Regions from separate parts of the Clostridium sp. CTA-5 genome, predicted to be linked through region 2. Evidence: a T-box and tRNA genes for the amino acid it is inferred to sense, from the RefSeq annotation. Region 2 holds a T-box; the other holds one or more tRNA genes.
The links. The T-box of region 2 lies ahead of serS (serine--tRNA ligase). A T-box ahead of a tRNA ligase gene usually reads a tRNA of that ligase, here a tRNA-Ser.
Positions count from the first base shown of each region.

Region 1: it encodes a tRNA-Ser, which carries the amino acid that the T-box ahead of serS (serine--tRNA ligase) is inferred to sense. The anticodon was not compared.

Region 1 is NZ_BAAAAT010000014.1:28,540-56,799, reverse strand. It holds gene ACYUET_RS17585 (cation-translocating P-type ATPase) at 71-2,488, shown strand; gene ACYUET_RS17580 (DUF6483 family protein) at 2,475-3,149, shown strand; tRNA gene ACYUET_RS17575 (tRNA-Arg) at 3,502-3,576, shown strand; gene ACYUET_RS17570 (hypothetical protein) at 4,002-4,463, shown strand; gene ACYUET_RS17565 (HlyC/CorC family transporter) at 4,726-5,982, shown strand; gene ACYUET_RS17560 (nucleoside deaminase) at 6,238-6,687, shown strand; gene ACYUET_RS17555 (phosphatase PAP2 family protein) at 6,830-7,363, shown strand; gene ACYUET_RS17550 (glycoside hydrolase family 18 protein) at 7,518-8,816, opposite strand; tRNA gene ACYUET_RS17545 (tRNA-Ser) at 9,255-9,344, shown strand; RNA gene ffs (signal recognition particle sRNA large type) at 10,081-10,346, shown strand; gene ACYUET_RS17535 (dihydrofolate reductase) at 10,799-11,290, opposite strand; gene ACYUET_RS17530 (thymidylate synthase) at 11,309-12,091, opposite strand; gene dnaX (DNA polymerase III subunit gamma/tau) at 12,772-14,397, shown strand; gene ACYUET_RS17520 (YbaB/EbfC family nucleoid-associated protein) at 14,558-14,899, shown strand; gene recR (recombination mediator RecR) at 15,114-15,710, shown strand; gene ACYUET_RS17510 (DUF2508 family protein) at 16,127-16,402, shown strand; gene ACYUET_RS17505 (pro-sigmaK processing inhibitor BofA family protein) at 16,424-16,672, shown strand; gene ACYUET_RS17500 (ABC transporter ATP-binding protein) at 17,144-18,058, shown strand; gene ACYUET_RS17495 (ABC transporter permease subunit) at 18,058-19,284, shown strand; gene ACYUET_RS17490 (hypothetical protein) at 19,451-19,636, shown strand; gene ACYUET_RS17485 (pyridoxal-phosphate-dependent aminotransferase family protein) at 20,273-21,346, shown strand; gene ACYUET_RS17480 (D-2-hydroxyacid dehydrogenase) at 21,526-22,434, shown strand; gene ACYUET_RS17475 (DUF1015 domain-containing protein) at 22,683-23,927, shown strand; gene ACYUET_RS17470 (multicopper oxidase family protein) at 24,308-25,195, shown strand; gene ACYUET_RS17465 (carbohydrate kinase family protein) at 25,500-26,438, shown strand; gene ACYUET_RS17460 (phosphoribosylanthranilate isomerase) at 26,443-27,135, shown strand; gene ACYUET_RS17455 (lysostaphin resistance A-like protein) at 27,304-28,152, opposite strand.
Region 2 is NZ_BAAAAT010000008.1:132-4,455, reverse strand. It holds gene serS (serine--tRNA ligase) at 1-1,171, opposite strand, end outside; T-box leader at 1,228-1,430, opposite strand; gene ACYUET_RS14015 (DUF1667 domain-containing protein) at 1,493-1,729, opposite strand; gene ACYUET_RS14010 (FAD-dependent oxidoreductase) at 1,752-3,137, opposite strand; gene ACYUET_RS14005 (3H domain-containing protein) at 3,154-3,666, opposite strand; gene ACYUET_RS14000 (HDIG domain-containing metalloprotein) at 3,698-4,216, opposite strand; tRNA gene ACYUET_RS13995 (tRNA-Ala) at 4,309-4,324, opposite strand, start outside.

The DNA of each region.
Region 1 (28,260 bases), on a different contig from region 2:
TAAGAATTTTGTTGTAAAATTTATATGTTAAAAATAAAAACATAATTTAGTTAATATGTGGAGTGATTAAATGGAAAATATTGAACTAGAGAATACGATAATAAATAGAGACATAATAGGGCTTCGTGATGAAGAAGTAAGAGAAAGAATTAAATCCGGCAAAGTAAATTACATACCAAAAGTACCTTCTAGAACTTTATGGCAAATAATTAGAGCAAATTTATTTACTAGTTTTAATGCAATAAATATTATATTAGCTATTGTAGTTGTAATAGCAGGTTCACCCAAAAATGCAATATTTGCAGGGGTAATATTAGTTAATACTTTAATAGGTATAGTACAGGAACTTAGAGCAAAACAAACATTGGAGAAATTATCAGTTATAAGTGAACCGTATGCTAATGTAATTAGAAATGGAACTTTAAAAAAGATCCCATTAGAAAATATTGTTTTAGATGACATATTATATTTAGAAACTGGTTCTCAGATATTGGCAGATGCAAAGATTATATCTCAATCCGGATTAGAAGTAGATGAATCCATGCTTACAGGGGAATCTGATTCTATTGTAAAGAATGATAATGATAAACTACTATCTGGAAGTTTTGTTGTGGCTGGAGATGCATATGCACAGGTAACTAGTGTTGGTAAAGAAACTTATGCAGCAAAACTTGCTGATGAAGCTAGAAAATTTAAGTTAATAAACTCAGAACTACAAAATTCTATAAATAAAATCTTTAGAGTTATAATATGGATAATAATTCCTTTATCTATTTTATTAACAGTAACTCAACTTATGGTAAAGGATATAACATGGCAAGAGGCAGCAATAGGTACTGTTTCAGGAATTATAGGTATGGTACCAGAAGGCTTAGTGTTATTAACTAGTGCTACCTTTATAGTAGCAATAATAAAGTTATCTAAATATGATACTTTAGTTCAAGAATTATGTGCTACTGAAGTTTTAGCAAGAGTTGATGTTTTATGCTTAGATAAAACAGGAACTTTAACAGAGGGAAATTTAAATTTAGTAGATGTTAAAAGTATTGGAGATATAGATGCAGATGAAATTAATAATATATTATCTGCATTAGCACATAATCTCCCAAGTAAAAATGCTACTCAAAAAGCTATATTAGAAAAATATAAAGAGAATCCTTCAGATTTAAAATGTTTAAAGAGCATAGCATTTTCTTCTAAAAGGAAATGGGGAGGAATAACTTTTGATAAGGCAGGGAGTTGGGTACTTGGAGCGCCTGAAATAATATTAAATGATTCATATAATGAAATAAAAGAAATTGTAGATAATGAAGCCAAAAAAGGAAGAAGAGTTTTGCTTTTAGCAAAGCTTGAAAATAATGAATTGAGTGAAAAGTTATCAGGTAAGATAACTGCAGCAGCATTAGTTTTAATAGAAGATATAATAAGAGAACAGGCACCAAAGGTTTTAAAATATTTCCATGAACAAGATGTAGAAGTTAAAATAATATCAGGAGATAATCCAGTAACAGTATCAACAGTTGCACAAAGAGCTGGTGTTCATGGATGGGATAAAACTATAGATGCTAGAACTTTACCTGAAAATGAAGAAGAATTTACAAAAGTTATTGAAGAAAACACTGTATTTGGAAGAGTAACACCACATCAAAAAAGAAGAATAGTAAAGGCATTACAAAAAATGGACCATACAGTTGCTATGACTGGTGATGGTGTTAATGATGTACTTGCATTAAAAGAATCAGATTGTGGTATAGCTATGGCAAATGGATCTGACGCTACAAAGGCAGTAGCACAACTAGTATTATTAAAATCGGACTTCTCAGCATTACCTAAGGTCGTTGAAGAAGGAAGAAAACAAATTAATAATTTAGAAATAGTTGCAGAATTATTTTTATCAAAAACAGTATATTCAATAATTTTAGCTTTTGTATTTTCAATACTTTTCTTACCATTCCCAGTTTTACCAATACAAATGTCATTAGTGGGAAGTTGTGCAATAGGTATTCCAGCATTCTTTTTAGCTTTACTACCTAGTCGTGGTGCTGTTAAAAGAGGGTTTTTACAAAGAATATTAACAGTAAGTATTCCAAATGGAATATTTTTAGCATTATTTACAACACTGACATTTATGATTTCACGTAAGATTGGAGCTTCTATAGAATATAGCAGAACATTAGCATTGTTAATGCTTGCTGGAACTAGTATGGTTATTTTACTTAAGGTTTCTAGACCATTAACAAAGTTTAAATTAGGGTTAGGTATAGTTATGTTTGGAATAGTAACATTAGCATTCATAACTCCTATAGGAAGATGGATATTTACATTAGAAGTAATTAAATTAAGACATTGGGTTATTTCTTTAGCTGTAATAGTGGCATCAGGGCCATTAATAACTAAAATAGTGGATTTTGTAAGAAAAAAGATTAATAATAAATTTAAGCATAGGTATAAGATAATTTGTAGGGGTGATAAGGGTGTTAAAAAATGATTATATGAAAGAAATGGAGCATAGCTTAGATTTAGTAAAAGAAGAGGTAAATAAGGAAATTTTAAATCATGACTTTGAAAGTGCTAAACATGTAATAAATAAGCAATTAAAAACTTTAGTAGGATTAGAAATAGACACTATAGATACATTATCATTTAACAGTATTAAAGACATAATAAGTAGAGATAGCTATTTTAATGTTTGGAAATATATAGCGCTAGGAGAATTATTGCAACTTCAAGGGATTGTTTGCTCAAAAGAAAAAGATGATAATAAGATGGTAATCTACTATCAAAAGTCATTACAAGCATTTTATCAAGCTTATGAAGAAGAAGACATTGAAACTAAAAAATATAATGAAGATATTTTAATGCTTTTAGATGTATTGAGTAATTATGACCTTCCTTTAGAAGATGATAAGAGAGTAATAAAACTTTATGAGTTAATTGAAAAATTCGATAAGGCAGAAGATATGATATTTTATATGGTTGAAAAAAGTAATAATGATAAAAATATCATACAAGAAGGAATAGAGTTTTATACTAGACTTAAACAAAAGAGTAGAGAGATTTTAATAAAAGGAAATCTTCCAATAGAAGAAGTAGAAGATAGTTATTTAGAACTTAAAAAGTTATTAGATAATAGGAATGTTTTAAAATAGTGTTGATATTATGATATAACGCTTATGGACAGAGGAATTTACTTTAAGAACTCTAAAATAAAGTTTAGTCCAATTAATGCATGTTCCCAATCAAAGATTGATGACAAGCAAGTAATTGTAAGACTAAAAGGAAACTCGACTCATATACATTCACTGAGTAAGTTCAAGTAACAAAATATAAAATTTTGACTTTCACTTAAGAGTTCTAAAAAGCAAATTCCAATGCCACTTGGCTTTTATACATAATATCAACATTTACTGAAAACATAGTGTTAAATAGATAAGGACATGGTTTACTTGACAATAAATAGCAAGTATAATACAATTTATTATGTAATTTCAACAAACATGTGTCCTCATAGTTAAATGGATAGAACAGTCCCCTCCTAAGGGACAGATGTAGGTTCGATTCCTACTGGGGATACCAATAAAGCCACAATTATTGATTATAATAATTGTGGCTTTATTGTATTTTTATTGTCTAAATATTCAATACGCTATATTTTAAATAATAAATATAATGTAAAAATCTTAAATGTAATATATTTATTATAGAATTAGAATATAAGAGAATGGTTTAATTAAAATTTATAATGAAATTTTTAGATAAATCAATTAAAATAGAATTGTAAAAAAAAGTTTATGTTATACAAATTTAGTAATAATTAGATTTTAATATGAGGTAAGATTTTTTTTGATTTTAAATTAAAAGATAATTATTAAAATATTAGCTATATACAACTTAAAAAATAAGAATATTATTAATACTGTTTATTAGTATTTAGAATATTTTGGTAAATAAAGAGTAATATAACATAAAGATAAAAAGGGTTGGGAAAGGAAGGATTTTATATGGATATATTTGCAGAACAGTTTATTCCCTCAAATAAATCATATAAAGCTAGTGAGGTTGCTAAAAAAGTTTCTATAGTTGTTTTTATACTAGCATTGTTTATGATATTTATTTCTATACTTATAACAGTAGCGTTAATAATTTTAGGAATAGCGTTATTTTTAATAAGCATGTTTAGTTATGTTGATTATGAATATGAATTTTTTGATAGAACATTAAGTGTAACTAGAATTTTTAATATGAGTAGAAGAAAGATTGCTATAAAAATAGACAAGCATTGTTTAAGACAAGCTTATATGGTAAGAGGTGGAGAATCAAATAATAAAAGAATAAGAAAATTTTATAATACTAGTATAGATAATTTACAAAAGTATAATTTCGAATTAAATAATGGTAAGATAGTTCAATTAGCATTAAATGATGAATTGTCAAAGTTAGTGAATATATATTTTGTTAAATAAGAGATTTTTTTATTATTTCAGTTAATTTTAAAAAGTGATAAAAAACATCAATAATATTAATTTAGAGTAATTATAAGTATTCTAATTAATATTACTGATGTTTTTTAGATTAAGATAATATATTTCTTTTAATAAGAATATGTTATAATGTTAAGTAAAATATTAGTGGATTTGGAATCAAAATTAAATTTGATTAGCACTTAGAATTTTCAAGTATTAAAAACAAAAAATATTTAATAAGTCATTAGGAGAGTGATTTTTTTTGGACCCTAGTTATACGTGGGAGATAGTAATATTAATAATACTACTTATGCTTTCAGCATTTTTTTCAATGTCTGAAACAGCATTAATGTCATTAAACAAAATTAGAATAAGGCATATGATTGAGGAAGGGGTACCAGGAGCTAAATTAGTGGAAAAGCTTACTGAGGATCCTAATAAATTATTAGGAACAATATTAATTGGAAATAATATTGCAAATATCGCGGCATCAGCTCTTGCTACTGTGCTTGCAACTCATATATTTGGACCAACTGGAGTTGGTGTAGCTACAGCAATTATGACTATATTAGTTTTAATATTTGGTGAAATAACTCCAAAGTCTATTGCAAAGCAAAGAGCAGAACATGTTGCTTTAAAGGTTAGTAAGCCAGTAAAGCTTGTAGTAATGATATTTAAACCTTTTGTTTTTATGTTTAGCGCTATTTCTTCATTTTTTATAAAGATTTTAGGTGGAGATCCTAAGGCAAGTGAACCATTTATTACAGAAGAAGAATTAAAGACAATGGTAGGTGTAAGTGAAGAAGAGGGTGTCTTAGAAGATGTTGAAAAAGAAATGATTTTTAATGTTTTTGATTTTGCTGATCTTCAAGTAAAAGATGTTATGGTTCAAAGAGTTGATGTTGTTGCAGTTGATTCTGAAGCAACTTATTATGATGTATTAAAAGTTATAAAAGAAGAACAATTTTCAAGAATACCGGTATATAATCAAACGATAGATGATGTTATTGGAGTGTTAAATGTCAAGGATCTTGTAATGATTGAAAATCCTAAAGAGGACTTTAATATTACTAAATATATAAGAGAACCTTTTTATACATTTGAGTTTAAAAAGATTATAGAACTATTTAAAGAAATGAAAAAGACAAGAAATCATATTGCAGTTGTATTAGATGAATATGGTGGAACCGTTGGAATAGTTACAATAGAGGACTTGGTAGAAGAAATTGTTGGAGAGATTGAGGATGAATATGATGAAGAAAAAAGGTCAATTGAAGTAATTAAAGATAATGAATATATAGTAGATGGCAGTGTAAGACTTCATGATATTGGTGATTTAATAGGCATAGATATGGAATCAGAAGAATTTGATTCTGTTGGAGGTTTGGTTATTGGTGAACTTGGAAGGATGCCAGAAGAAAAAGAAGAGATAAAAGTTAACAATATGAAATTTATTGTTGAAGATATAGATAAAAATAGAATAAAGAAAGTTAGAATATTTACAAAAGAAGTATCTTAACTTTAATATACAAAGGTTGTTCAAAAATAAAAATTAAATTTTGATTTTTGGACAACCTATTCTTTATATATGAATGAGTTTTAAATTATGGACTTTTATAAAATATGAAGAGTTTATTTATAAGAATCTGCATTGTAGTGTATAATTATAAAAAGTAATTTTCTTAATTTTTTATTATGATAGGTGAAAAATAAAAAGTTAGATATATGACTTTTTTAGTGTATTTAATTTACTAGATATGAAAGGAGCAATGCAATGGAGTTTTTAGAAGTTGCTAAACAAGAGGCCAAATTGGCAATGTCTAAGGGTGAGGTACCAGTGGGTGCAGTTATTGTAATGGATGGAATTGTTATAGCTAAGGCTCATAATTTAAAAGAAAACTTAAAAGACATAACGGCACATGCAGAAATTTTAGCAATTAAACAAGCTTCTCAATATATAGGGGATTGGAGATTAACAGGATGTGAAATGTATGTTACCTTAGAACCTTGTCCTATGTGTGCTAGTGCAATTGCTCAAAGTAGAATTTCTAAACTGCATATAGGTACATTTAATAAAGATATGGGAGCATGTGGCTCAGTAGTAAATCTCATAGATAGTGTCTCATTAAATTATTTTGTGAGTGTTAATTGGCTTTATGATAAAGAGTGTTCTGAATTACTAACTAAATTTTTTGATCAAAAGAGGAATACTATTAAATTTTAAATGTAGGTTGGATTTTAAATCTATATTAAGAATTTTTAGTATAAATAAATTTTAATTTAAGATATATATCTGGAGTTCAAACAAATATTTAGAAATGTTTATTTTTAATAGTAAGCAAAATATATTGGATAAGGAGGCTTGCATGCAATTTATTCAAGCATTTGATGATAGAATATTAAATTTTATACAGGAGAATTTACGTAATCCTATAATGGATAAGATAATTCCTGCTATAACGTCACTCGGGAATGGTGGACTTGTGTGGATTATAATAGCAATAATATTTATAATAACCAAGAAGTATAGAAAATATGGCTTAATAATGATACCAACACTAATTATATGTGCATTAATAGGTGATATTACTATAAAACCTTTAGTTGCTAGAGAAAGACCCTTTAATATTACTGAAGGAATAGAATTACTTATAAAAGCGCCAACAGGTTTTTCATTTCCATCTGGGCATACGATGTCTTCTTTTGCAGCAGCAACAATAATTAGTAAAGCGAATAAGAAATTTGGGATTGCAGCTTTTATATTAGCAGCATTAATAGGTTTTTCAAGAATGTATTTATATGTACATTATCCTTCAGATGTGTTAGTTGGATGTGTATTAGGAATAATTTTTAGTTCTATTATCTATAAAATAGTTAATAGAAAATTAGAAAGTTATTAAAACATATGCTATATTTTAAAATAACATTTATATAGTGCTATAAAGCTTATGGACAGATGTATTTGTGTCACTTAAAATATAGCAAAAAAATAGGTCTTATATAGAGGAAAATTTACTCTATATAAGACTAAAATTTTTAATAAATCAATTGCTATTATTTTATTAAATCATTATACATTTGAGTGTGCATTGGCCATCCGTTTTTAACATCATCTCCACTACAGTCCCAAACTATTAAACCACCATAATTATTATCATTTATATAATTAATTCTTTCTTTCAATGATGTTTTATCTTCATATGTTAAAAATTGTTTAGTGTTAGCATTGTATAAATAAGGAGTTTTGGCTATAGGATCTCTATATTTTACCCAACCTTGAGCATTTTCTATATTTTTTATATCATACCAAGAATATTGACCACCATCTCCTAAATTTCCTTTAAAATTTGAATCTCCAGGTTGAAATAAGCCATCTCCATTAGGTCCAGGTTGAACGTTTGCCCATCCCCTTGAATATAAAGGAGAACCTGCTAAAAGTTTGTTACTTGGAACATTATAAGTATCCCTAAATAGTTTCATCGCATCATCCATATCAAAGTTTGGTCTTGTAGTATCATTAGGATTAAGATATAAACAAGCAAGGTGTCCTGTAACCTTGTCCCATCCACCAGCAAAATCATAAGTCATTACTCCAATATAATCTACATATTGAGCATACTGGTCTGGTTCAGTATTTTTTATTTTTGAAGCACCAGCTGATACAGCTACTGTTAAAAGTTTATCTTTCATATTATTTTCATTAAATGTTTCTCTAATAGTTTTTAATAATAGAGTAAAATTATGCTTATCCTCTGGGCCACCAACGCAACCTCTATCATATTGGTCTTCAGAAGCTCTAGTTTCTGTTGGATATTCCCAATCTACATCTATTCCATCGATAAATGGATATTGTTTCATAACATCTACCATACTATTAGCCAATGTCTTTCTATTTTGTTCTGTAGAGGCTGCTTCATGGAACATGTTACTTCTTGTCCATCCTCCAACAGATATTAAAATTTTTACATTTGGATATTTTGATTTATAATATTTGTATTCACCAAAGTGACCAAATACTGTACCTTCTGGATATCCTGTGTTTGGATACTTATTCCAATCGGCTTTTGGTGCATGAGGGAAATTAGTATTTTCAAAGTCAGCATAACTGTCAGTAGTTTGAATTTTAAAATCACTAGTTATTTCAAAAAATGCATGGTTAACATGTGTAACCTTGTCCCATGGAATTTTATCAACAGTAATATGCTGTTGTCCTGCTTGATATACTCCCCAGCTTGGAAAATAAGTAACTACTCTTTTACTAGAATTACTAGAAGCGTTAGCTATTACAGTATTTGAAGTAATACAACCTGCTATAAGTAGTAGAGAAAGTAAAATACTTAAAGTTTTTTTCATGTTTACCACCCCTTAATATTTTATATTTTTACTTAAGTAAAAATATGTACTAATTTATGAATAGCCTCTGTAGCTTTATGTCGTTTTACTATCTTTATTTAATGATAACATATACAGTTAAATAAGGAAATATATGTAAAGAAACTTTACATATCTGTTATGTTAAAGAGATAAGTGTTGCTTAATCTGTATTTTTATAGCAGTGGTTTTCATGAAATGTTAACGATAAATTATTTTAATTTAGAAAAATAGTATTTATTATTGATATTTTAGTTTAGAGCAGTATCAATCATTAAAATACAATATCAGTAATATTTAATAAGAAATTATTAATTCAAAATAGTTATGTTACATAGATAAAAGAAAAAGGGTTAAACATTGAGTTGAATTAAAGATTTTTATATGATATTATAAAAAAGCATTATGTAATGCTTTTATGGAGAAATGTCCGAGAGGTCGAAGGAGCACGCCTGGAAAGCGTGTATAGGGGCAACTCTATCAGGGGTTCAAATCCCCTTTTCTCCGCCAGAATATTAATTGATTAATACAGTGATTCTTATAAGAATTCTTAACATGTTTGTGATCGGAATAAATTGCAGACGTGTTTTTTTGTTCTTAAATATATAAGAAAAATCTAATATGTTTTAAATAAATATTAATATTTTAGAATATAGTGTAAAATTAAAATTTATTATTTAATTAAAAATATAATTTATAGAATTAGAAACACAATTAAAGAATAAAATTTATATTACTTAAATTAATTTGTGATTAAAATTAAAAAATTATCCACATAATTTAAAGATATAATAAAAGTTATCAACAGATTTATTAAAAAACTTTTCAAAACTGTTGATAAAATTATTAATATATAAGATCGAATAAATTTATTTATTAAATTTAATTGTTATAAAAAATTTTTAATATATTTTTGTAAATGAGTAGAGTCTAGTATATTTATAATTTTTTATATAAATTAAACAAAAAAATCTAATTAAATAATTCAATTAGAATATATATATTTTAGTTGTATAAATAATAGTATATATGTAAATAAAAACGTGATAATCCAAATAAACTTTTATTTTATAAAATCTTATTATTAGAATAGCCTTGAATTTGAAAAGCTTATATGTTATTATTTAAAAGTATCTAAAATGTGTAATGATTTAATATGGTTTGACGTCTAAGGGAGACGTAAGTTTTTCTTTGGTTATAAAGAAAAATATTTATTGAGGTTCGAATCCTCTTCATACCACCATTGCCGTGCTAGATGGGGAGTCAGCGGTGCCCTGTAACCTGCAATCCGCTATAGCAGGATTGAATTCCTCGCTTAGGTATTAATTCTTTATAGTCTGACCTTTGTAAGTGGTGTTGATGACTGGGTCCCACGCAATGTAAGCGCATGAACCTCGTCAGATCCGGAAGGAAGCAGCGATAAGTGCACACTGCATGTGCCGTGGATCAATCTGGTCTGAGCTAACTGCAGAGGTAACGTATAGGGGATTTTTATCAACGTGAGGTGCACGGTTTATTTATAAACCTTCACAATGAAGGATTTTTTTTTGATTATTAAATGGGTTACTCTTCAATAGGATTAACGATATAGGACAAAAACAATAGGATAAGAAAATGAGGAAATTTTATTAATAAAATTTCCTCATTTTCTTATTTCGTAATATAAATAGTCTATGTTTTAAGTAAGAGTTGATATTATAGTATAAAACTCATGGACAGAGTTGAAATAGGAAACTTGACTCATGTACATTCGTCCAGTAAGTTCGAGAAACAAAATATAAAATTTTGACTCTCACTTAAGAACTCTAAAATAAAGATTAGTCCAATTAATGCATGTTCCCAATCAAAGATTGTTGACAAGCAATTAATTGGACAAATCTTCATTAAGAGTTCTAAAAAGCAAATTCCAATGCCAGTTCGCTTATACTATAATATCAATATTATTTTAAAACATAGACTATTATTTATATCCTTTTTAAATTTATAAAAGTATATTCTAAGTTACTTTTTTCATCAAGTAAAGTGTCAGATTTATATTCTACTTCAAAATCATCTTCATTAAATTCAGGAAAGTAAGTATCTCCAGAAAAATCTTTGTTTATTTTAGTTAAATATAATTTATCTGCATATGGTAGCATTTGTTTGTATATTTCTCCACCACCAATTACAAATACTTCTTCTTCACATTTAGAATACTTTTCTATTAAATCATTAAAATCATTAAAAACTGTTACTGAATCAGAGTTAACATTAAAATTTTTATCTCTGGTTAAAATTACATGTTTTCTATTCGGTAAGATTCCAGGAAGAGATTCAAAAGTTTTTCTTCCCATAATCATTGTTTTCCCAGTAGTAATCTCTTTAAATCTTTTTAAATCATCTGAAATATGCCATATTAATTTATTATCATTTCCAATAATATTATTTTTAGCTATTGCTACAATTAAAGATATCATATTTATATCTCTCCTTTTTTAAACTGATACAGGCATTTTTATTGATGGATGATAATTATAATCTTCTAATTTAATATCATCAGGAGTAAAATCATAAAAATCTTTTACTTTAGGGTTTATCCAAAGTTTTGGTGCATCATAAGCTTCATTTTTTCTTGATAATTGAAGTTTCATTCCTTCAATTTGATTTTCATAAATATGTGCATTATTTATTACATGAGTAAATAAACCAGGTTTTAATCCTGTAACTTGTGCTATTAAATGTGTTAATACTGCATATTGAGTAGTATTAAATGGAACTCCAAGTGGTAGATCGCCAGAACGTTGAATTAACATACAATTAAGTCTGCCGTCTGTAACATCCCACATGCTTAAGAAACAACATGGAGCTAGGTTCATTTCAGGTAGGTCTTCCCAGTTCCATATATTGACCATCATCCTTCTATCTTGTGGGTTTTCTTTTAGTGATTTTATAAGATTATCAATTTGGTGATATTTTTTTACTTGATATCCATAAGCTTTACCTATAGAACCATCTTCATTAGCCCATTCATCCCAAATATGTCCATCTAAATCTTTAATATTATTACTTTGTTTTTGCATTATCCACAAGATTTCTTTTATAGAAGTTTTAAAAGCAACAAACTTTGTTGTTAATATAGGAAATTCTTTTTCTAAATTAAATTGCATTATTTGATGAGGTAATTTATAAGTTGATACCCCAGTTCTATTATTATCGTAATATCCATTTTCAAGAATATCACTAGCTATAGCTAAATATTTATCATCATATAAACTCATAAAAAATTTTTTCCTCCTATTTGTATTTTAGGCATCTCTAAATAAATAACTAGTCAGTGTTCTTGTTTTTGTGTACTATACTGTGTCACCCAATATAGCTAATAGCAGTAACTGCATTTACTTCCTTGACTAGTTCAAAAAATACTACGAATTTTTGAGTAATTATTTGTTTTACGATGCTTTAATATTTCTTAAATATTTTATCATAGATAAACATTTATTATAAGCTTACATATTTATAAAAAGATCAATTAATAATATCTAGTTAGAAGTATATATATTATAAATTTTCTATATAAGTCCCTCACTATAGTGGTCAGTAATATTATTTATAAATACTTTAATGTTTATATTAATGAACAAACTTTATTGGAATTTATATATATGTTCTAATTAACATAATATATTTATAAGTTTTTATTTAATTTTTATAGAAAATAAATAAAAAAGTTTAATTGAAGCTATATATTTAGTGTTAGCATAGATAATTTTTTAATTTTGTAAAACTTTATTGTTCATATTATATAATTATTTTTATAATTTATTTAATTAGTTATTAGTGTATAATAAATATAAGACTTAGGCACATTCAAAAAAATAATAGACCAGTATGCTCGTTTATTTGATCTATTATTTTAGTTCATTTGCCTTAAGGGAAAATAGAAAGGTGGAGAAAGCCTTTGGGATATACAGCTTTATATAGAGAATGGAGACCAAAGACATTTAGTGATGTGGTTGGGCAAGAACATATTACCACAACATTAAAAAATGAAATTTTAAATGATAGAATTGCACATGCATATCTTTTTTGTGGAACAAGAGGAACAGGAAAAACATCAACAGCTAAAGTAATGGCAAAAGCATTAAATTGCCTTGATTCAAAAGATGGAGAGCCTTGTAATGAATGTGAAATGTGTAAAAAAATAAATGATGGGTTAGCAATTGATGTTACAGAATTAGATGCTGCATCTAATAATGGTATAGATAGAATTAGGGATATTATAGATGATACTAAATATCCACCTCAAGAGGGAAAATATAAAATATATATACTAGATGAGGTTCATATGTTATCGGCGGGGGCTGTTAATGCATTTTTAAAGACATTAGAAGAACCCCCAAGCAATGTAATATTTATATTAGCGACAACAGATCCTCAAAAGCTTCCTATAACTATATTATCTAGGTGTCAACGATTTGATTTTAAGAGGATAAATCAACAAGAAATTTCAGCTAGATTAAGAAAAATAACAAAGGCTCAAGGAGTACTTGTTGATGATAAGAGTTTAGACTTAATTGCTAGAGTTGCAGACGGGGCGATGAGAGATTCTTTGAGTATACTAGATCAAGCAATTGCAATGGGAGATAATGATATTAAATATGAAGATTTAATAAGTATACTTGGCCTTGTGACTAATCAATATTTATTTGATATAACTAATGCAGTGATAGATAAAGATATTGAAAAATCTATGGTTATAGTTGATAAGCTTGTTTATTCAGGCAAAGATATGTATTTATTTATTAAAGATTTAATAGAACATTTTAGAAATTTATTAATGGTTAAGGTTTCAAACAAACCAGAAGAAATTTTAGATATGTCTTTAGAAAATATTGATATGATTAAAGAACAAGGAAAAAGAATTAGAGTTGAAGAAATAATGAGAGCAATCAGAATTCTTCAGGAAAGCGAAACTAATGCAAAAGTAAGTAAACAAAGCAGATTATACTTAGAGCTTAGTATAATAAAAATGTGTAAAATAGAGTATGATACTTCAAGTGAAGTAATGCTTGCAAGAATAAATAAATTAGAAGAAAATTTAAAAAGTGGAAAGATTAAAGTAGCCTCTCAAACAGAATCAGTAACAAAAGAAGAAAATTTAGAATATAAAGCTTCTATTAAAGAGAAAGTAAAAGAGGAGAATAAATCTGAAGAAGAGGATATTGAAGTAAATAGTGGATCAACATTAACAATAGACAATATTAAAAGAGCTTGGTCAGAAATTTTAGAAGCATTTAAGGCAAGGAGAGCTATGGTCGTTTATGCATCAATTGTAACTGCAAAACCATGTAAATTTGAAAATGGAATTGTTACATTAATGTATGAAGAATCTTATGCATTTAATAAAAATAGATTAGAAAAACAAGAATACAAAAAACTTGTTAATCAAGTATTTTCTGATGTATTAAAAGACAAAATAGTAGTGAGATATGATATTAAAAATTCTAAATCTACTAATTTAAGTAAAGAAGATATGTTAAAACAGAGATTAGATGGAGTACCGTTTGAAGTATTAGATGAATAGAATTTAATATATTCTTAAATTCTAGTAGACTTACTTATGTAAAAGGAGGATATTTTAGATAATTATAACTATCTTTTATATAAGTAGTATATTTTATATAGTAAACAGTAAGAAAATGTTTTATAATAAAGATTAGAAATTTATTAAGAGGAGGATTTGTATGGCAAGAGGAGGATTCCCTGGTGGTTTCGGGGGAGGAAATATGAATAATCTTATGAAACAAGCGCAAAAGCTTCAAAAACAAATGGAAGATATGCAAAAAGAGCTTGAAGTAAAAGAATTTGAATCATCAGTTGGTGGTGGTGCTGTTTCAGTAACTGTTACTGGTAAAAAAGAAGTGAAATCAATTAATATAAAGCCTGAAGTTGTAGATCCAGATGATGTAGAAATGCTTGAAGATTTAGTACTTACTGCAATTAATGAAGCATTAAGAAAAGCAGAAGAAGAAACTAGTAGCAAAATGGGCAAATTAACAGGCGGAATGCCAGGTGGATTATTTTAATAAATAAAGCCTAAGCAATTTAAAGCATACAGAACAGAGGGAGACTCCTTCGAGCTGTATGCTTTTAACTTTAGAAATTATATAAAAAATAATAATGTAGTTAATCAAAAATTTATATAAACGAATAAAATTTATTTGAACTTATATATTATTTATGTTTTTAGTGAGTGTTGATATTTTAGTTCAAATTATTTGATTTAAGGAGTAATGTGAAATGGAATTTTATCCCGTAGCAATAGAAAAGTTGATAGAAGAATTTGCAAAGTTGCCAAGCATAGGAAAAAAGACTGCTCAAAGATTAACTCTACATATTTTAAATCTCCCAGATGATGAAGTAAGGGAATTTGCAACTGCTTTGGTTAAAGCAAAAGGAACAATTAAATACTGCTCAGTATGTGGGAATTTTACTGATTCTGATCCTTGTCCAGTCTGTTCAAATCCTAGTAGAGATAAAGGAATAATATGTGTAGTAGAACAACCTAAAGATATTATGACGATGGAAAAGGTTAAGGAATATAATGGATTATATCATGTGTTACATGGAAATATATCTCCTATGCAAGGAAGAGGCCCGCAAGATATTAAGATAAGAGAACTTGTTGCAAGAATGAGCGCAGATATAAAAGAAGTAATTTTAGCAACTAATCCTAACATAGAGGGAGAAGCAACTGCTATGTATATAGCAAAAGTTTTAAAACCTCTTGATGTAAAAGTAACTAGAATTGCAGCAGGAATTCCAGTTGGTGGAGATTTAGAATATGCTGATGAAGTAACATTGTCCAAAGCAATGGAAGGCAGAAAAGAAATATAAGGCACATTCAAAAAATGATTTTCTAAAGAATAAAAAAGGAACCCAATGTATGTAACTGGGTTCCTGAAAAAGGTGTTATATAGATGGGAGTTAGAACTTTTTTTGTTTGATATGAGTGAAAAGCTTCTTATGATAATAATATATGAGGTCAATAAAAAAGTGTTACCACTTATAAGGCACATTCAAAAAAATAATATACCAGTATGTTTGTCTATTTTATGTCATACTTCGTCATTAAGTCTCACTTAATAGCGCACTATTATAAAGCCTTAGCTTCTAGTCTGACACAAAATATACATCGCATCTTTGATTTATTATTTTTTTCATATGCTTAAAATAAAAACATAAAACATAAAATAAGTATACTCAACCCAATATATGGATATTAATATAGTAGGATGTTTGGAGGTGAGTATATGAATAAAATAAAAATATTGGAATATTTGATGAAAAATATAGATGGCGAAGATTTAAATTATAAACTTATTGAACAGATGGAAGAGGCAAAATCAGAAATGGATGCTGCTAGAAGTATGTTTAATAATGTTAATGATTCTAAATTGGTTGAAGTAGCAATTTTTGCAGAAGAGGTAGCTAAAAAAAGATATGAATATTTATTATGTCTAGCAAAAGCAAGAGGACTCAGTGTAAGCCATAATTATATATTACAAAAAAATATTTCAGAAAAATAATTATGAGACGGGGGACTAAATGTGAGTGAACAATATTTAATATATGGATTAATAGGAATAGTATTATTATTTCTAATAGTTAAATTATTAAAATGGCCATTAAAAGTGATTCTAAATGGAATTCTAGGAGTTGTCATATTGTATGTAGTAAATTTAGTTGGAGTAAATTTTAATTTTACTTTGCCTATTAATCCAATTACAGCTTTGATTGCAGGTTTTTTAGGAATACCAGGAGTGATAGCTTTGGCTATAATACAAGTGTTTTTATAAGTGTATAAATTATAAATATATATTTATAATTTAGTATGAAATATATAATTTAATAATTAATATAAATAGAGTCTGATATTTAAGATAACTTATTTAAAGTTATTTAATAGTACAGGCTCTATTTTATTTACATTTTAAAATATGTAATATATTTTGAAAAATTTACAATGTAGTATAAAAATCTAAAAGGATTTTCAATAAAATATATTTTAAAAATCTTGTAGAGCTCTATATCTTAATTCTCCATTAAGCGTGATGTAGCCACTTTTTTATCTTATTTAAATTTATTAAATAAGATTAGTTTTTGTATAAAAATTAAGAATAATTAATAAATTTTAAGAATTTATATAATTATTTATTAAGTTATTATGGTTATACTTTATTCATAGTTAAACACATTGAAAAAATAATAGTTTAGTATTGCTTATCTATTATTTTCTTTCGTGTGTATTAAGTTTAGGAGGAAGAGCTATGAATGTTTTAGAAATAAAAAATGTACACAAAACATTGGGGAAGAGAGCGATAATAAAGGGTATAGATCTTTCAGTAAAGGAAGGTGAAATATTTGGATTTCTAGGCCCGAATGGAGCAGGAAAAACAACTACTATAAGGATGTTAGTTGGGCTTATAACTCAAACACGTGGAGATATAGTAATATGTGGACACAATTTAATTAAAGAAAGAGAAAAAGCGTTAAAAGATGTTGGAGCAGTAGTTGAAAATCCAGAACTTTATAAATATTTATCAGGAAAAGAAAATTTAGTTCAAATTGCAAGAATTAGAAAGGCATCAATTAAGCAAGTAAATGAATTAGTAAAACTGGTTGGTCTTGAAGAAAGAATTAATGACAAGGTAGGTAAATATTCATTAGGTATGAAACAAAGGCTTGGACTTGCAGCAGCATTAATAGGGAATCCTAAATTACTTATATTAGATGAGCCAACTAATGGACTTGATCCATCGGGAATATTAGAGTTTAGAGCAGTAATAAAAAAAGCTGCTAAAGAAAAAGGCATGGCTGTTTTTATATCTTCTCATATTTTAAGTGAAGTACAAAATTTATGTGATAGAGTTGCATTTATAAATAATGGTCTTATACAATCAATAGAAGAAATAAAAGGACAAAACATTAGTACAGATAAAGATAGTGTAACATTAATTAGTAGTACAGATAAAGATATGGTACTTAAAGTGATTAAAAATATACCATATGTAATTGAAAGTAAATTAGAAGGCAAAGAAATAAATATATTATTAGAAAAAAGTATGTCCTCTAAGTTAATTAAAAAGTTAGTAAGCGAAAATATCGATATATGTGAGTTTTATAAAAATAGACAGGGATTGGAAGAAAGATATATGGAGCTTATGGAAGGAGGAATTAAATAATGTTATTTTTATTAATAAAGAATGAACTTATAAAAATTTTAAAAAGAACTAAAACATGGATTGTATTTGGATTATTTGTTTTATTTATTGGTGTGGGTATGTATGGTCTTTACAGTAGAGAAAAGGATATGGAAAAATATAATTCGCCACAATATAGATTAGAACAAGTTGATCAAAATATTAAACATGCAAAAGAATCTATTAAAAATCTTGAAGAAAGTACAAAACCTGAAGATAAAGCAGATTTAATTAATTTTAAAGAAAGTTTAAAAGCTTATGAAGAGGAAGAAGTTAAATATAAAGATCAAATAAAAAATGGTGTAAGTGCTGATCAATGGAAGATAGATTTAGATGAAAGTATTAAATCTTATGAAGAATCATTAAATAATAAAAATCTTTCAGAATCAAATAAATCAGCAATTACAGAACAATTAAATGAACTTAAATATTTAAAGGAAAATAATATTAAGCCTTTACATGGATATGAATTTAATGCTTACAATTATATGGATACAATAATTGGAATTTTAGGTGCAGTTTTATTGGTAGTTGGAATATCTGTATTTATGAGTGATATTGTATCAGGGGAATGTACACCACCAACATTAAAATTCTTATTAGTACAACCTATATCAAGAGGAAAAGTATTATTATCTAAATTTATAGCAGTTACTATTACGGTAGTTACAATGATTATGTCAGTTGAATGTTTAGCATTTTTAGGAATGGGACTTGTAAAAGGATTTGATGCAGGAAATTATCCTAAAACTCTTGGCGTTAGATATGCATTAGATTTTTCTAATGCAGCAAGCAGAGGTGGCAATCCAGACTTAATGCATGTGGCTGGAAGTGGACACTTTGCTACATTTAATGATTTTGTAATTAAATCATTATTATTACAAATATTATTTATGATAACTTGTTGTGCATTTATATTTTTAATATCTACATTATTCAAGAGCAGTACTGTATCAACAACTATAGCAATTATAGTTGCAGTAGCTGGAACAGTAGCATTTCAAATGTTTGCATTTTTAAAGAAATTTGCGCACTTTGTTTTCTTAAATTATGGTCAAGTAAATTCAGTAATTACTGGGGATATAGCATATAGCTATAATAATGTAAATTTAACCCCTGTAAATGCAATTATAGTAATGTGTGTTACTACAATAATTAGTTATATCATTGCACATGTTGTATTTAAAAAGAAAGATATACTTATTTAATAAATCTATTTTTAAAGTTGGATATTAAGTATTTTTAGGTTTGTAACAATGTTTGTACTGCTATATAATAAAAGTTATTAATATAGATTTAAAAAATATAAAAAAGTATTTAAAATAAGTATTGTATTTAATAATCAATATAAAGCAGTAGAAAGGAAATGATTTTATGCCAGCTGGAAATGGAGTTAATTGTAGTGATTGTCCGGAAGCAAAGAATGGAAAATGTGATTCAAAAGATTTGACATGTTTATGCTATAGATGTCCAAGAAAATTAGCACAATGTATTTGTGTTAAATATTGTAGAGAAACAGAATCAGTATTGTATTTTGATGAGGAATATGAGAGAGATTAAATTAGAATCGTTATTTTTATTCATATTCTTAGTAAAGTTCCCTCATAATATTTATATAAAATATTATGGGGGAATTTTTATATAAGGTACATTCAAAAAAATAATAGACCAGTATGATCATCTATTTTGTGTGATACTGAGTTAGCAAATTTAACCAATGGATCGCTATTATTAAATTTATCTCTTTGTTTAACACAAAATATACAACACCTCTTTGATCTATTATTTTGTTTTCTGTGCCTAAATAAGTATGTGAAAGAAAATAGATAATAAGAACATTATAGATTTTTAGAGAATATTATAGTTTTATGAAGTGAATTTTAAAATATATAATATATGTTTAAAGAAGAAATATGTAAAGGTTATATTATATTAATATAAAAATATAATATTTTAATGTAATTTATTAATAAAAAGAATAATAAAATATAAAATCAATAAAAAAAATTCTAATTTAATACAATAAAGTATTGAATTACAATAAGATAAGTAGTAAAATGTACAATAACTTATAAGTAAAAAAGTTATGTTTTAAGTAAAAGTTTATATCTTAGTATATATATCAATATTGTCTTAAAACATAACCAAAAAGTAAGCAATAGGCAATAAGTATTAAATAATGGGGGGATTTTTTAAATGCATAAAAAATTATTTATTCCAGGACCGGTTGAGGTACGTGAAGATGTACTTGAAAAAATGGCTACGCCAATGATAGGGCATAGAAGCAAAGATGCTTCAGCTTTGCAAAGAAGAATAAGTGATAATTTAAGAAAGTTATTTTATACAAAGAATGAAATATTACTTTCTACAACTTCAGGAAGTGGGCTTATGGAAGGGGCAATACGATCTTGCACAGCTAAGAGGGCAGCTGTATTTTCGGTTGGGGCATTCGGAAAAAGATGGTATGAAATGGCTATTAGCAATAATGTACAAGCTGATTTATTTGAAGTAGAAATGGGAAAAGCTATAGATCCAGAAGAAGTAGATAAAGCTTTAAAAACTGGTAAATATGATTTGGTTGCAGTAACTCATAATGAAACTTCAACAGGAGTAATGAATCCAGTTGATAGAATTGGTGAAGTAGTAAAAAAGTATCCAGATGTTGTATTTATAGTTGATACAGTAAGTTCAGCAGCTGGAACTAAAATAGAAGTTGATAAATGGGGAATCGACATTTGTATTACATCATCACAAAAAGCACTTGGTTTACCTCCAGGATTATCAGTATGTACTTTCTCAGAGAAAGCAAAAGAAAGAGCAGAAAAAGTACCTAATAGAGGATATTATTTAGATTTATTACAATTATATAAGTATATTCAAAAGAAAGATTATCAATATCCATCAACTCCGTCACTTTCACATATGTTTGCACTAGATTATCAACTTGATAATATAATCAATAAAGAGGGCTTAGAAAATAGATTTGCTAGACATATTGAAATGGCTAAGATTGTTAGAGAATGGGCTAAAAAATATTTTGATATTTTTCCAGATGAAAATTATTTATCAAACACTCTAACAACTATATCAAATACAAGAGGGATTGATGTTGGGGAACTAAACAAAGAACTCGGTAAGAGAGGATTTCAATTATCTAATGGATATGGTAGTTTAAAGGATAAAACATTTAGAATAGCTCATATGGCAGATTGTACTGTAGAAGATGTAAATGAGCTACTTAAAAATATAGAGGATATTTTGGGGCTATAGTATATTTTAAGATATAATTGATATTATAGTATAAAGCTCATGGATAGGATTGAATTCTAATGCCAATTCGCTCTTATACTATAATCTTAATATTGATTTGAATATTCTGTAAAGGAAAGCAATTTTAATTTTTTATGATAAGAAATAGCAATAAGTAATTTAAGGGGGCTTTTTTATATATGATTAGGGTATTAACAAACGATGGTTTGCAAAAGAAATCAATAGATGCTTTAGAAAATTTGGGGATAGAGATTGTTAATGAACATTTTCAACAAGAAATATTAGGGGAAAAATTAAAGGAATTTGATGCATTAGTTATTAGATCAGCAACTAAGGTTACAGCTGAGGTTATTGATGCAGAAAAAGGCGGAAATTTAAAGTTAATTATAAGAGCAGGGGTTGGTATAGATAATATAGATGTACCTTATGCGATGAATAATGGATTATCTATAAATAATACACCATCAGCTAGTTCAGATTCAGTTGCAGAACTTGCTTTAGCTCATATGTTTAGTCTAGCAAGATTTATAGGAATATCTAATTTCACTATGAGAAATAATGAGTGGAATAAGAAAAAATATGAAGGTATCGAGTTATCAGGAAAAACTCTTGGAATTGTTGGAATGGGTAGAATAGGACAATCTTTAGCTAAAAAGGCAACAGCTTTAGGCATGAATGTAATATATTATACAATAGAAGGAAAACATGATGACTTAGACTATAAATTTTTAGATCTAGATGAAGTGCTTAAGGAATCTGATTTTTTATCTTTACATGTTCCATATGATAAAGAAAATGGTTCATTAATAGGAATAAGAGAATTAAAATTAATGAAAAATACATCATATATAATTAACTGCGCAAGAGGCAAGGTTGTTGATGAAGCTGCATTATTAGAAGCACTTGATAATGGGGTTATTGCAGGAGCTGGAATTGATGTATTTGAAGAAGAACCAACTAAAAATGAGAAGTTAATTAATCATCCAAATGTTAGTGTAACACCACATATAGGGGCAGCAACTAAAGAAGCACAAAGCAGAATTGGTGATGAAGTGGTTGAAATTATTAAAGATTTCTTTAAGTTATAAAAGAACAATTAAAGTTTAAAGAATGATTTAAAGAAAAAGTAAATTATTGTTTTAAGACTATTAATTGTAAAAAATTAGTATTATAATAAATTTATATATCAAATCAGTGGAAGTAAAATCTTTCACTGATTTTTAATACATTAAAACATAATTAAAGTATATTAGGTGCATATTCAAATTATTATTTTTATGCACTTTAAAATATATAACATATAAGAATAATAAATTAATTTTTAGGGGGAATAGTGATGGCTGTAGTTAGACCTTTTAAGGGGATCAGACCAGTTAAAGAATTAGCGTCAAAAATAGCAGCTCTTCCTTATGATGTTATGGATAGTGAAGAAGCAAGAGTGATGGTAGAGGGAAATAAATATTCTTTTTTACATGTTGATAGAGCAGAAGTAGATTTAGATCCTTCAATAGATATACACGACAAAATGGTTTATGAAAAGGCTAAGGAAAATCTTAATAGGATGATTAAAGATAAAGAATATATTCAAGATGAAAAACCATATCTTTATATTTATAGACAAATAATGAATGGCAGAGCTCAAACAGGAATAGTATTTTGTGCATCAATTGATGATTATTTAAACAATATAATAAAAAAGCATGAATTTACTAGAGCAGACAAAGAAAAAGATAGAATAAATCATGTTGATTATTGTGACGCAAATACTGGACCGATTTTTTTAACCTATAAAGAAAATAATATAGCATCAGAAGTAATAAAAGCATGGACACAAAAAGACCCAGTATATAATTTTATGGCTGATGATGGAATAACTCACATTGTCTGGGTTATAGATAATGAAATAATTATTAATGAAATAGTTGAATTATTTAAAGAAGTAAAGAATTTTTATATTGCAGATGGACATCATAGATCAGCATCTGCTGTAAAGGTTGGATTAAAAAGAAGAGAAAGTAATCCAAATTATACAGGAGAAGAAGAGTTTAATTATTTTTTAGCAGTTGCTTTTCCAGACAATGATTTAATGGTAATGGACTATAATAGAGTGGTTAGGGATTTAAATGGATTAAGTATGGGTGAATTAATAGAAAAAATTCAGGAGAGATTTATTATATCTGAATCACCAAATAATGAAATAATCAAGCCTAATAAAAAGCATACATTTGGAATGTATTTAGAAAATAAATGGTACCTGTTGGAGGCAAAAGAGGGTATATATAATGCTGATGATCCAATAGATAGTCTTGATGTAGCAATACTCCAAAATAATATATTAACACCTATTTTGGGAATAGAGGATGTTAGAACATCTGATAGAATTGATTTTATAGGTGGAATTAGGGGAATTAAAGAGCTTGAAAGAAGAGTAAATAAAGATATGAAAGTGGCCTTTTCTATGTATCCAACTGAAGTATGTGATATTATGGATGTTGCAGATATTGGAGAAGTAATGCCACCAAAATCAACTTGGTTTGAACCAAAATTAAGAAGTGGTTTGTTTGTGCATAAATTAAGATAAGTGTCCTCCCATAAAAATCTTTGACTACATTATAAAAAAGATTGAAGATTTTAAGGCATAAGAACAAGAAAAAAGAATCGAGAAGTTTGATTTTTATATTGGAATTTAAATAGAAAAATAATTATAGGGATAAGATAGAGTATTTATTTTCAATGCTTGAGAGAGTATTGAAATAGGATATTGATAAATCTTATTCCTTTTCATATGACCTTTTTTAATAGATTTAACTATGATACACTCTTTAACTAGTTGTATTAATAAAACCATAGACATTGCTTAATATATCTTAAAAAGTATTGTTTATTTAGGTTGGATGTCACTAAGCTATTGGTGAAGCATAAAATAATAGGATAGAATAAGCATTTTGGGGGAATTATTTAATGATTATAACACCAGATATTCCTGATTTAAATTATAAGGAGATAAATGGAGTTAAATATTTTGAACTTGTAGCGGAAGAGGTGGAAAGAGAACTTCTTCCTGGATTATTTATTAAGGCTTGGGGGTATAACGGAACTACACCAGGGCCAACTATCAAGGTTTTTCCAGGCGACTATGTGAATTTTAGGGTATATAATAAATTACCTGAACCAACTAGTGTTCACTGGCATGGGTTAGATATACCAAATGTAATGGATGGAGTACCAGATGTTCAACCATCACCTAAGATTGAACCAGGTAGTTTTTTTGATTATAGATTTAAAATAACCAATCCACCAGGAACTCATATGTATCATACCCATTATATTTCCCATAAGCAACAAATGATGGGATTAGAGGGTGGATTGATAATTCAAAATCCTTATGATTTAAATATAGATAAAGACTACTTTATAATGCTTCAGGAATTTAAAGTTGAAGGATTACCAATGGGAGAGGTAAAACCAGGTAAATATAAAATAGATCCGAATGAACATAATTTTAACTTTTTTACGATGAATGGTAGATGTTTTCCTTTTACAATTCCATTGGAGGTAAAATGCGGTGAAGTAGTTAAGATAAGATTAGCTAATTCCATGAATGATGGTCATCCTATTCATATTCATGGTCATCAATTTGTGGTATCTGCTGTTGACGGTAACATGATACATCCACAAAATAGAATGAAAAGAAACACTATTAATGTAGCATCTGGGGAGACTTGGGATGTTGAGTTTTTGGCTAATAATCCAGGAATATGGCCATTTCATTGTCATATTCCACATCATATGAGTAATAATATGACAAAATATACTGGTGGTATGTTTACAACTATCATTTACAGATAGGTTAAATTCTTATTAATATTATTAATTTATATAAATTACTTTTAGGTTTTTAAATACAATATACAGGTTTTCTATTAAGATAAATTAATAAGCAGTTAGAAATAGTAATATATTCTTAACTGCTTGTTTTTTTTATTATTACATACTATAAATATTAAATAAGAAATGAAAAAGTTGAATATATATTTTATAAATTTAAGGAGAAAGTCCAGTAAATAAATTCTTTATATGTAAATAAATGTTTTAAAAATTAAAGATTTTATGTTATAGTTTATTCATAAAGTTAAGGAGGTACTGACTGCTAATGGATAATTATGTAACAGTAATAGGCGGATTGAATTTAGATATAGTAGGATTAGCTAAAGATATATATCGGGAAAAAGATTCAAACATTGGAGATATTCAAATGACCGTTGGTGGAGTGGGACATAATATTGCTCAAAACTTAGCTAAGTTAGATGTCCCTACATACTTAATAACCGTTTATGGGGATGATTATTTTGGAAAATTTATATCATCAGAATGTAATAAGCATGATATTCACTTAGATTATGCTCAATGTATTTTTAATACAAAAAGTTCAACTTATTTATATATAACAGATGACCAAGGAGAGATGGTTACAGCAGTTAATGATATGAAAATTATAGAAAATATTACTCCAGAATTCTTAAAGAGACGTATAAATTTTATTAACAAAGCATCTATTTGTGTGATTGATGGAAATATTCCTAAAGAGTCTATTGAGTGGCTTGCAAATAATTGTACTGTACCAATTTTTGCAGATCCAGTCTCTATTGCTAAAGTAAATAGATTTGAAAACGTTCTAAACAAGATTAATACTTTTAAACCCAATAAATTAGAAGCAAGTGCCTTATCAGGAATAAAAATTGTTGATGCTGAAAGTGCTAAAGAAGCAGCTAAAGTTTTATTGAAGAAAGGAATAAAAAATGTTTTTATATCTTTAGGTGCAAAGGGAATCTTGTGTTCAAGAGAAGGAGAAGAGGAGTGTATTCCAACTTTAACTTCACATATAGTGAGTGTAAATGGAGCTGGTGATTGCAGTATGGCAACTATAATATGGGCAAGCTTTCAGTATAAAAATACAATATCATTAAGAAAAGTAGGAATTTTTACTCAGGCAGCAGCTAGTTTAACTGTAGAAGTTGCTCAGTCAGTATCTTCAAATTTAAATAGTAAAAATGTAATAGAAAGATCAAAGAAATTTTTAAAAGGGGTGTAAAGATATGAAAAAACAAATTTATTCTTTAGTAAACTACAATGAAAGTGTTGCAACTATGGATGCAGGTGCAGACCATATTGGTTTAGTACCTATGCAAAGTGGAGGTGTGCCAGCTCACCGTGTTCCATTTGATGTTGTAGACCGTATTTTCAATGAGGCAAAAAAACGTGGTGTCAAATGTGTAGCTATTATGTTAAATAAAGACCCAGATGAAATGATTTTTGTTGCAAATAGAGTAAAACCCGATATTCTGCATATTGCAGGCATGGAATATACAGCCGATGCAGCTTTTGCTGAAAGATTACATAAAGAATGTCCAGGTGTTGAATTGATGCAGGCTATTCTTGTAGATGGACCTGAAGCTGTAGAACGTGCAAAAGAATATGCAAATTTCTGTGATTATATATTAACAGATTCAGGTCTTGCAGCAGATACAGGTATTGGAGCAAGTGGCATGACTCATGATTGGAACATTGATGCTGAGATTGTAAGATCAGTAAATATACCTGTGATTATTGCTGGTGGATTAGGACCAGATAATGTAGAAGAATGTATCAAAGAGGTTAGACCTTATGGTGTAGACTCTTTAACTAAGACAAGCTATAAATACAATGATGGTGTAATGGAAAAAGATATTCCAAAAGTAAAAGAATTTTGTGAAAGAGCAGATAAGGTTGCTGAAGAATTAGGATTATAGAATGTGATATTTTACGACGTATAGAATTAAAAATATAGAAGAAAAATAGAAAAGAAGATAGAGCATAAAAGTGAGATAATAGAACTTTTAAAGAGTTTTTAGATCTCGGTTTTATGCTCTTTTTATGTTTAAAACCCATGAATAGTATAAGAAACTATAAATATAAAATTAGCTAACAGAATCTTGTTCTCTATAATTTGCCCAGTTAAATGACTTTAAGTTCATATATTTAAATCCATAAAACATTAATATTCCACCTACTAAAGTAAATAGTATACATTTAATTATTATATTAATAGGAATTAAATTAAGCACATCTAATGGAAATACCAATAGGTTATTACAAAAGTGAGCGAATATAGTCAAGTAGATGGATTTAGTTTTTATATAAATATAACCAAAAAATAAACCTAATATAAAAGCATTAATTCCTTGTTGAAAATTTAAATGCATTATAGCAAATATTAAAGCTGAAATGATTAAAGCTACTTTATTTGAGTATTTTTTTAGTAATCCATTAAGTATTATTCCTCTATTTAGAAATTCTTCCTGTAAAGGAGCTATTATTATAACTGCGAAGGCCATATATATTGGATCAAGATTAAAAGATTCTTCAAAATCTTTTAAAAATTCCGGTTCAGGAATTAAATCTATTAAGTAAGATAAGTTACCATCAAAAAATATTCTATATCCTAAAATTAATAAAGCTATAAATATAAAATTTCTTTTTGAAAATTTATATTTATTATTTTGTGTGTTAGTGGGATAAGAAAATATTTTATTCATTATAAGTATTGATATTGATGTAACTACTATAGATAAAATTATTTTTATTAATGAATAAATACCGCCGTTAAGTTCATCTAACATAAATACAGGGATAGAAATTATACCGTTTATTATAAAGAAGAAAAGTACAATTAATAGACCTTTGAAAAAGCCAGATTTATAAAAAGAAATTTTATCGTATTCTAAATTGGTTATTGGTTTAAAGAAATTAAGCTTTGAAAAGTTCATAGTTATTCTCCTAATTTTAATAGTTTATTTAATATTATACATTTAATAAAACTATGTTTAAATAGAATTAAATTTAAAAATTTATTAAAAATAAATCTAAGAATGCAA
Region 2 (4,324 bases):
TAGCTACTCCTGATCCATTTAATGTATGGACAAATTGAGGTTTATCTTTTGGTGTTTCTCTATATTTAATGTTTGCTCTTCTAGCTTGGAAATCTTCAAAATTAGAACAACTTGAAATTTCTACATATCTATTATAACTAGGCATCCAAACTTCTATATCATACTTTAAAGCTGCTGTGAAACCTAAATCACCTTTACATATTCTAACTATTCTATAAGGTAATCCTAAACCTTGTAAAACAGATTCTGCATCTGCTACTAATTTATTTAATTCATCATAAGAATTTTCTGGTTTACAGAACTTAACTAATTCAACTTTATTAAATTGATGTTGTCTAACAAGACCTCTTGTATCTCTTCCTGCTGATCCAGCTTCAGCTCTAAAACAGGCTGAGTATGCTGCATGTTTTATTGGTAAGTCATTACCATTTAATACTTCATCTCTATACATATTAGTTACTGGTACTTCTGCTGTTGGTATTAAGAAATATCCATTATTCTCAACCTTAAAAGCATCCTCTTCAAATTTAGGTAATTGTCCAGTTCCTACCATGCTTTCTCTATTAACCATATAAGGAGGTAATATTTCAGTATATCCATTTTCTACTGTATGCTTATCTAAGAAATAGTTAATTATTGATCTTTCTAATCTAGCACCTAATCCCTTATATACAGTAAATCTAGAACCTGCTACCTTTCCACCTCTTTCAAAATCTAAAATATCTAGATCTTTTCCTAAATCCCAATGTGCTTTAGCTTCAAATGTAAATTTAGTAGGCTCACCCCATCTTTTAATTTCAACATTATCTTCATCAGTTTCTCCATCTGGAACTTCTGGATTTGGAATATTAGGGATTCTTAGCATTATGTATTTTATTCTATCATCTATTTCATTTACTCTTACATCGAATTTTTTAATGTCATCCCCTAATTCTCTCATTTCCTTCATTATTTCAGTAACATCTTCACCAGCTTTTTTAAGTTTTGGAATTTCTGCTGAAACTTGATTTCTCTTTCCTTTTAAAGTTTCAACTTCTACTAATATCTTTCTTCTTTCTTCATCTAATGTTATTATTTCATCAATAACTGAAACATCAAAATCTTCTCCTCTGTTTGATAAAAGATTTTTAATTTCCTCTGGATTATTTCTAATTCTTTTTAAATCTAACATTATATTTTCCTCCTAAAAAATTTTTTATATAAAAAAAGAATCCTTCTCCCCCTAATAAAAGGGACGAAAGACTCCGCGTTGCCACCCTAATTAATAACATATAAATGTTATTCACTCTAAAAATTTAACGATATTATTACCGTACTGCTTAATTCACAGTCCCTCAAAGGTGGATTCATAATACCTGAATATCAGTTTACACCAACCACTGACTCTCTAAAAATCATAATATCATTACTAGCCTTATCTAAGGTTTTCATATTAACTTGTATTAAATATATTACAAAATACTTATATTTGTCAACATATTAAATCTTTCTTTTAATCATTATCACTAATTTTTTTAGTACTTATAATGTCTATACCTGTATTCATTATATTTTTACATATAATATCACCTATATTAACAGGACTACTAACATATATTCTACTAAGCACCTTAGAAAATTCTCTCCATAATTCTTTTTCTATTGGCTTATTACTTCTTACAGAAACTACTTTATTACGTTCATCGCCTTTTATTCTAACCAAACTTGTAAAGATATCTTTACTGCTCATAAATTAATTCTCCTTAAATATATTACATCTCTCTAAATTCCTTAATTCTAGTAGATAATATGTTAGAGTCTTTAGAATCTTCTACTATATCTAGAATATTTTTATTCATTTCTCTAGCTAATATTTTTATTATTTTAATATTACAATAAGACCCATTACAATTCCCAAGACCTACACCTGTACGTCTCTTTACTCCTTCTACTGTACGTGCCCCTAATGGTCTTCTAATACAATCAACTATTTCTCCTTCTGATATATTATTGCAAGCACAAACTATATTACCATATCTTTTATCTAAGGAAATTATTTCATTTCTTTCTTCTTTTGACATTTCATTAAATCTATATACATCTCTTCTTTTATCTACATAATCTTTTTTTCTAGTTACATTTAAACTATCCTTTAATTTATCCTTTATCATCATAGCAATAGCAGGTGCCATAGTAATTTTTCCATAATGAGTCCCTGTAACTTTTATATATCCCTTATCTAAATTATTATCATCTATTATAATTATATCTTTATCACATACTTCATTGAATATATTGCTTACAAATTCCTTTTTTCCCTGAGGAAAAATATTCTTTGCCATATCTATTCCCTCTTCTAATGTAAGCATGTGGTTACTTTTTATTCCTATTAAGTTTCCTTCTGATATTATTGGATTATTTATTATAAATGTTGAATCATCTATATCATCTATAAGTATAGTATTTAATTTATTCTCCATCTTATTTTCAAACAGTATGTAATTCATATTCTTATAATTACATTGTGGTTTATCTTCTGTAACCTCATTAGTTATTGTATTAATAACTACTTTACAGCTAAATTTATTCTTATTTGTAGTTACTTTAAATCCATTAGAGATGTTTTTAATATCTATTACTAGCTCCTCTAACCTAAAATTAACACCATTATCTGCAGCAACTTCTGCATAAGATATTGCTAAGTCATATGGTGAAATTACAGCAATATTTTCTGAATATAATGCCTTATCAATCTTTATATTTAGATTAGGTTCAATTTCATGTATTGCCATCTCATCATTTTCTATTATGTGTACTCCATCTATTCTACGTTCTTTTGCTATATTATACATAATATCTAATTTATTTTTTTGATTATTATTTGATGCTATTCTTAATGCTCCTGTTTTTTTATATGGTACATTAAACTTTTCACATGCTTTTTCTATTAGATTTCTCCCTATATTCTCCAATTTAGCCATAACATCATCAGAAGTTTCTGATCCATCATATATAACAGCTGTATTTATAAAAGAGATATCATCTGCTACATCATAGTCTTTTTCTATTAATGCTATATTCAGGTTATACTTTGATAATTCATAGGCTACAGCACATCCTATTATACCTCCACCTAAGATTAATATATCATAATCCATAGTTATACATTGCCTCCTAATCTGATATTATAAATGTATTCTCCTTCAATTCATTTATAATTAAATTTATATTCTCCTCATTGTCTGCTGATATAGTATGAAGGTGAACACCATTAGTTAAAACTGATAATAACTTTGCTTCCTGACCTTTATATTTTTTTGAAAACTTCTCTAAATCATTATAATTTTTAATCATTAACATTGCTCTAATTTCTCCATATAAAGGATGTTCTATAATAACATCTTCTATAGTTCCACCATATTTTATTACTATACCCATCTCACGGATTAAATCTCCTTCATTATGACTTACAGCTATAATTCTTCTTATTTTATTTATTTCTCTATTAATTATATATCCATCTGGAGTAGCTATTATATTTTTTCCATTAGCTCTAAGTATAGCTATATCTTTTACTATTATTTGTCTAGTAACTCCATATCTTTGGGCAATTTTAATTCCTTTTAATGGGACATCACTATCTACTAAGGACTTAAGTATATCTTTTCTTCTTTCAAGAGAATTCATAACTTTAAACCTCCTAATATAAAAATTTTACTTAATTCTGATCATCACATATTATTAATACTTTCAAATATAAGTTGTCTTCATCCATCCTATTAATGGTTGTATTGTGATGATTTTCTATACAGTATAAAATATCACTATCATAAACACCAATTTCTTCTAACATTTCTTTTCCCAAAACAGGATGATTATAATAATTATTTATTCTCTTACTTTTATTATACTTTAGAAATCTTCCTACCGTAAGCTTATTTATAATAATTACCAAAGCTTTTTCTATAGTATTTAGTGAACAACTTACTTTTCCTATATCATGTAATAATGCACATTTAGCCATCTTTTTTTCTTCTATAGATTCTATATTTTTATAATTATTAATACTTTCTATAGCTTCTTTGCATACTCTAAATGAATGAGCTCTATCAGATTTTCTCATTTTCATAAATAGTTTCTTCTCTAATTCAGTAAGATATTTATCTAAAAAGATAACATCATCTTTATAAAAAAAGGATGTTATTCCCCAAAAAAATTGTTTTATTCTATATATCATTTTATTATTTTCTCCTACTATATAATAAATATTTAATATATATTTTTAATTATAACAAAAAAAGCTATGAATTAATTCATAGCTTTTAATAATGGTGGAGATAAAGAG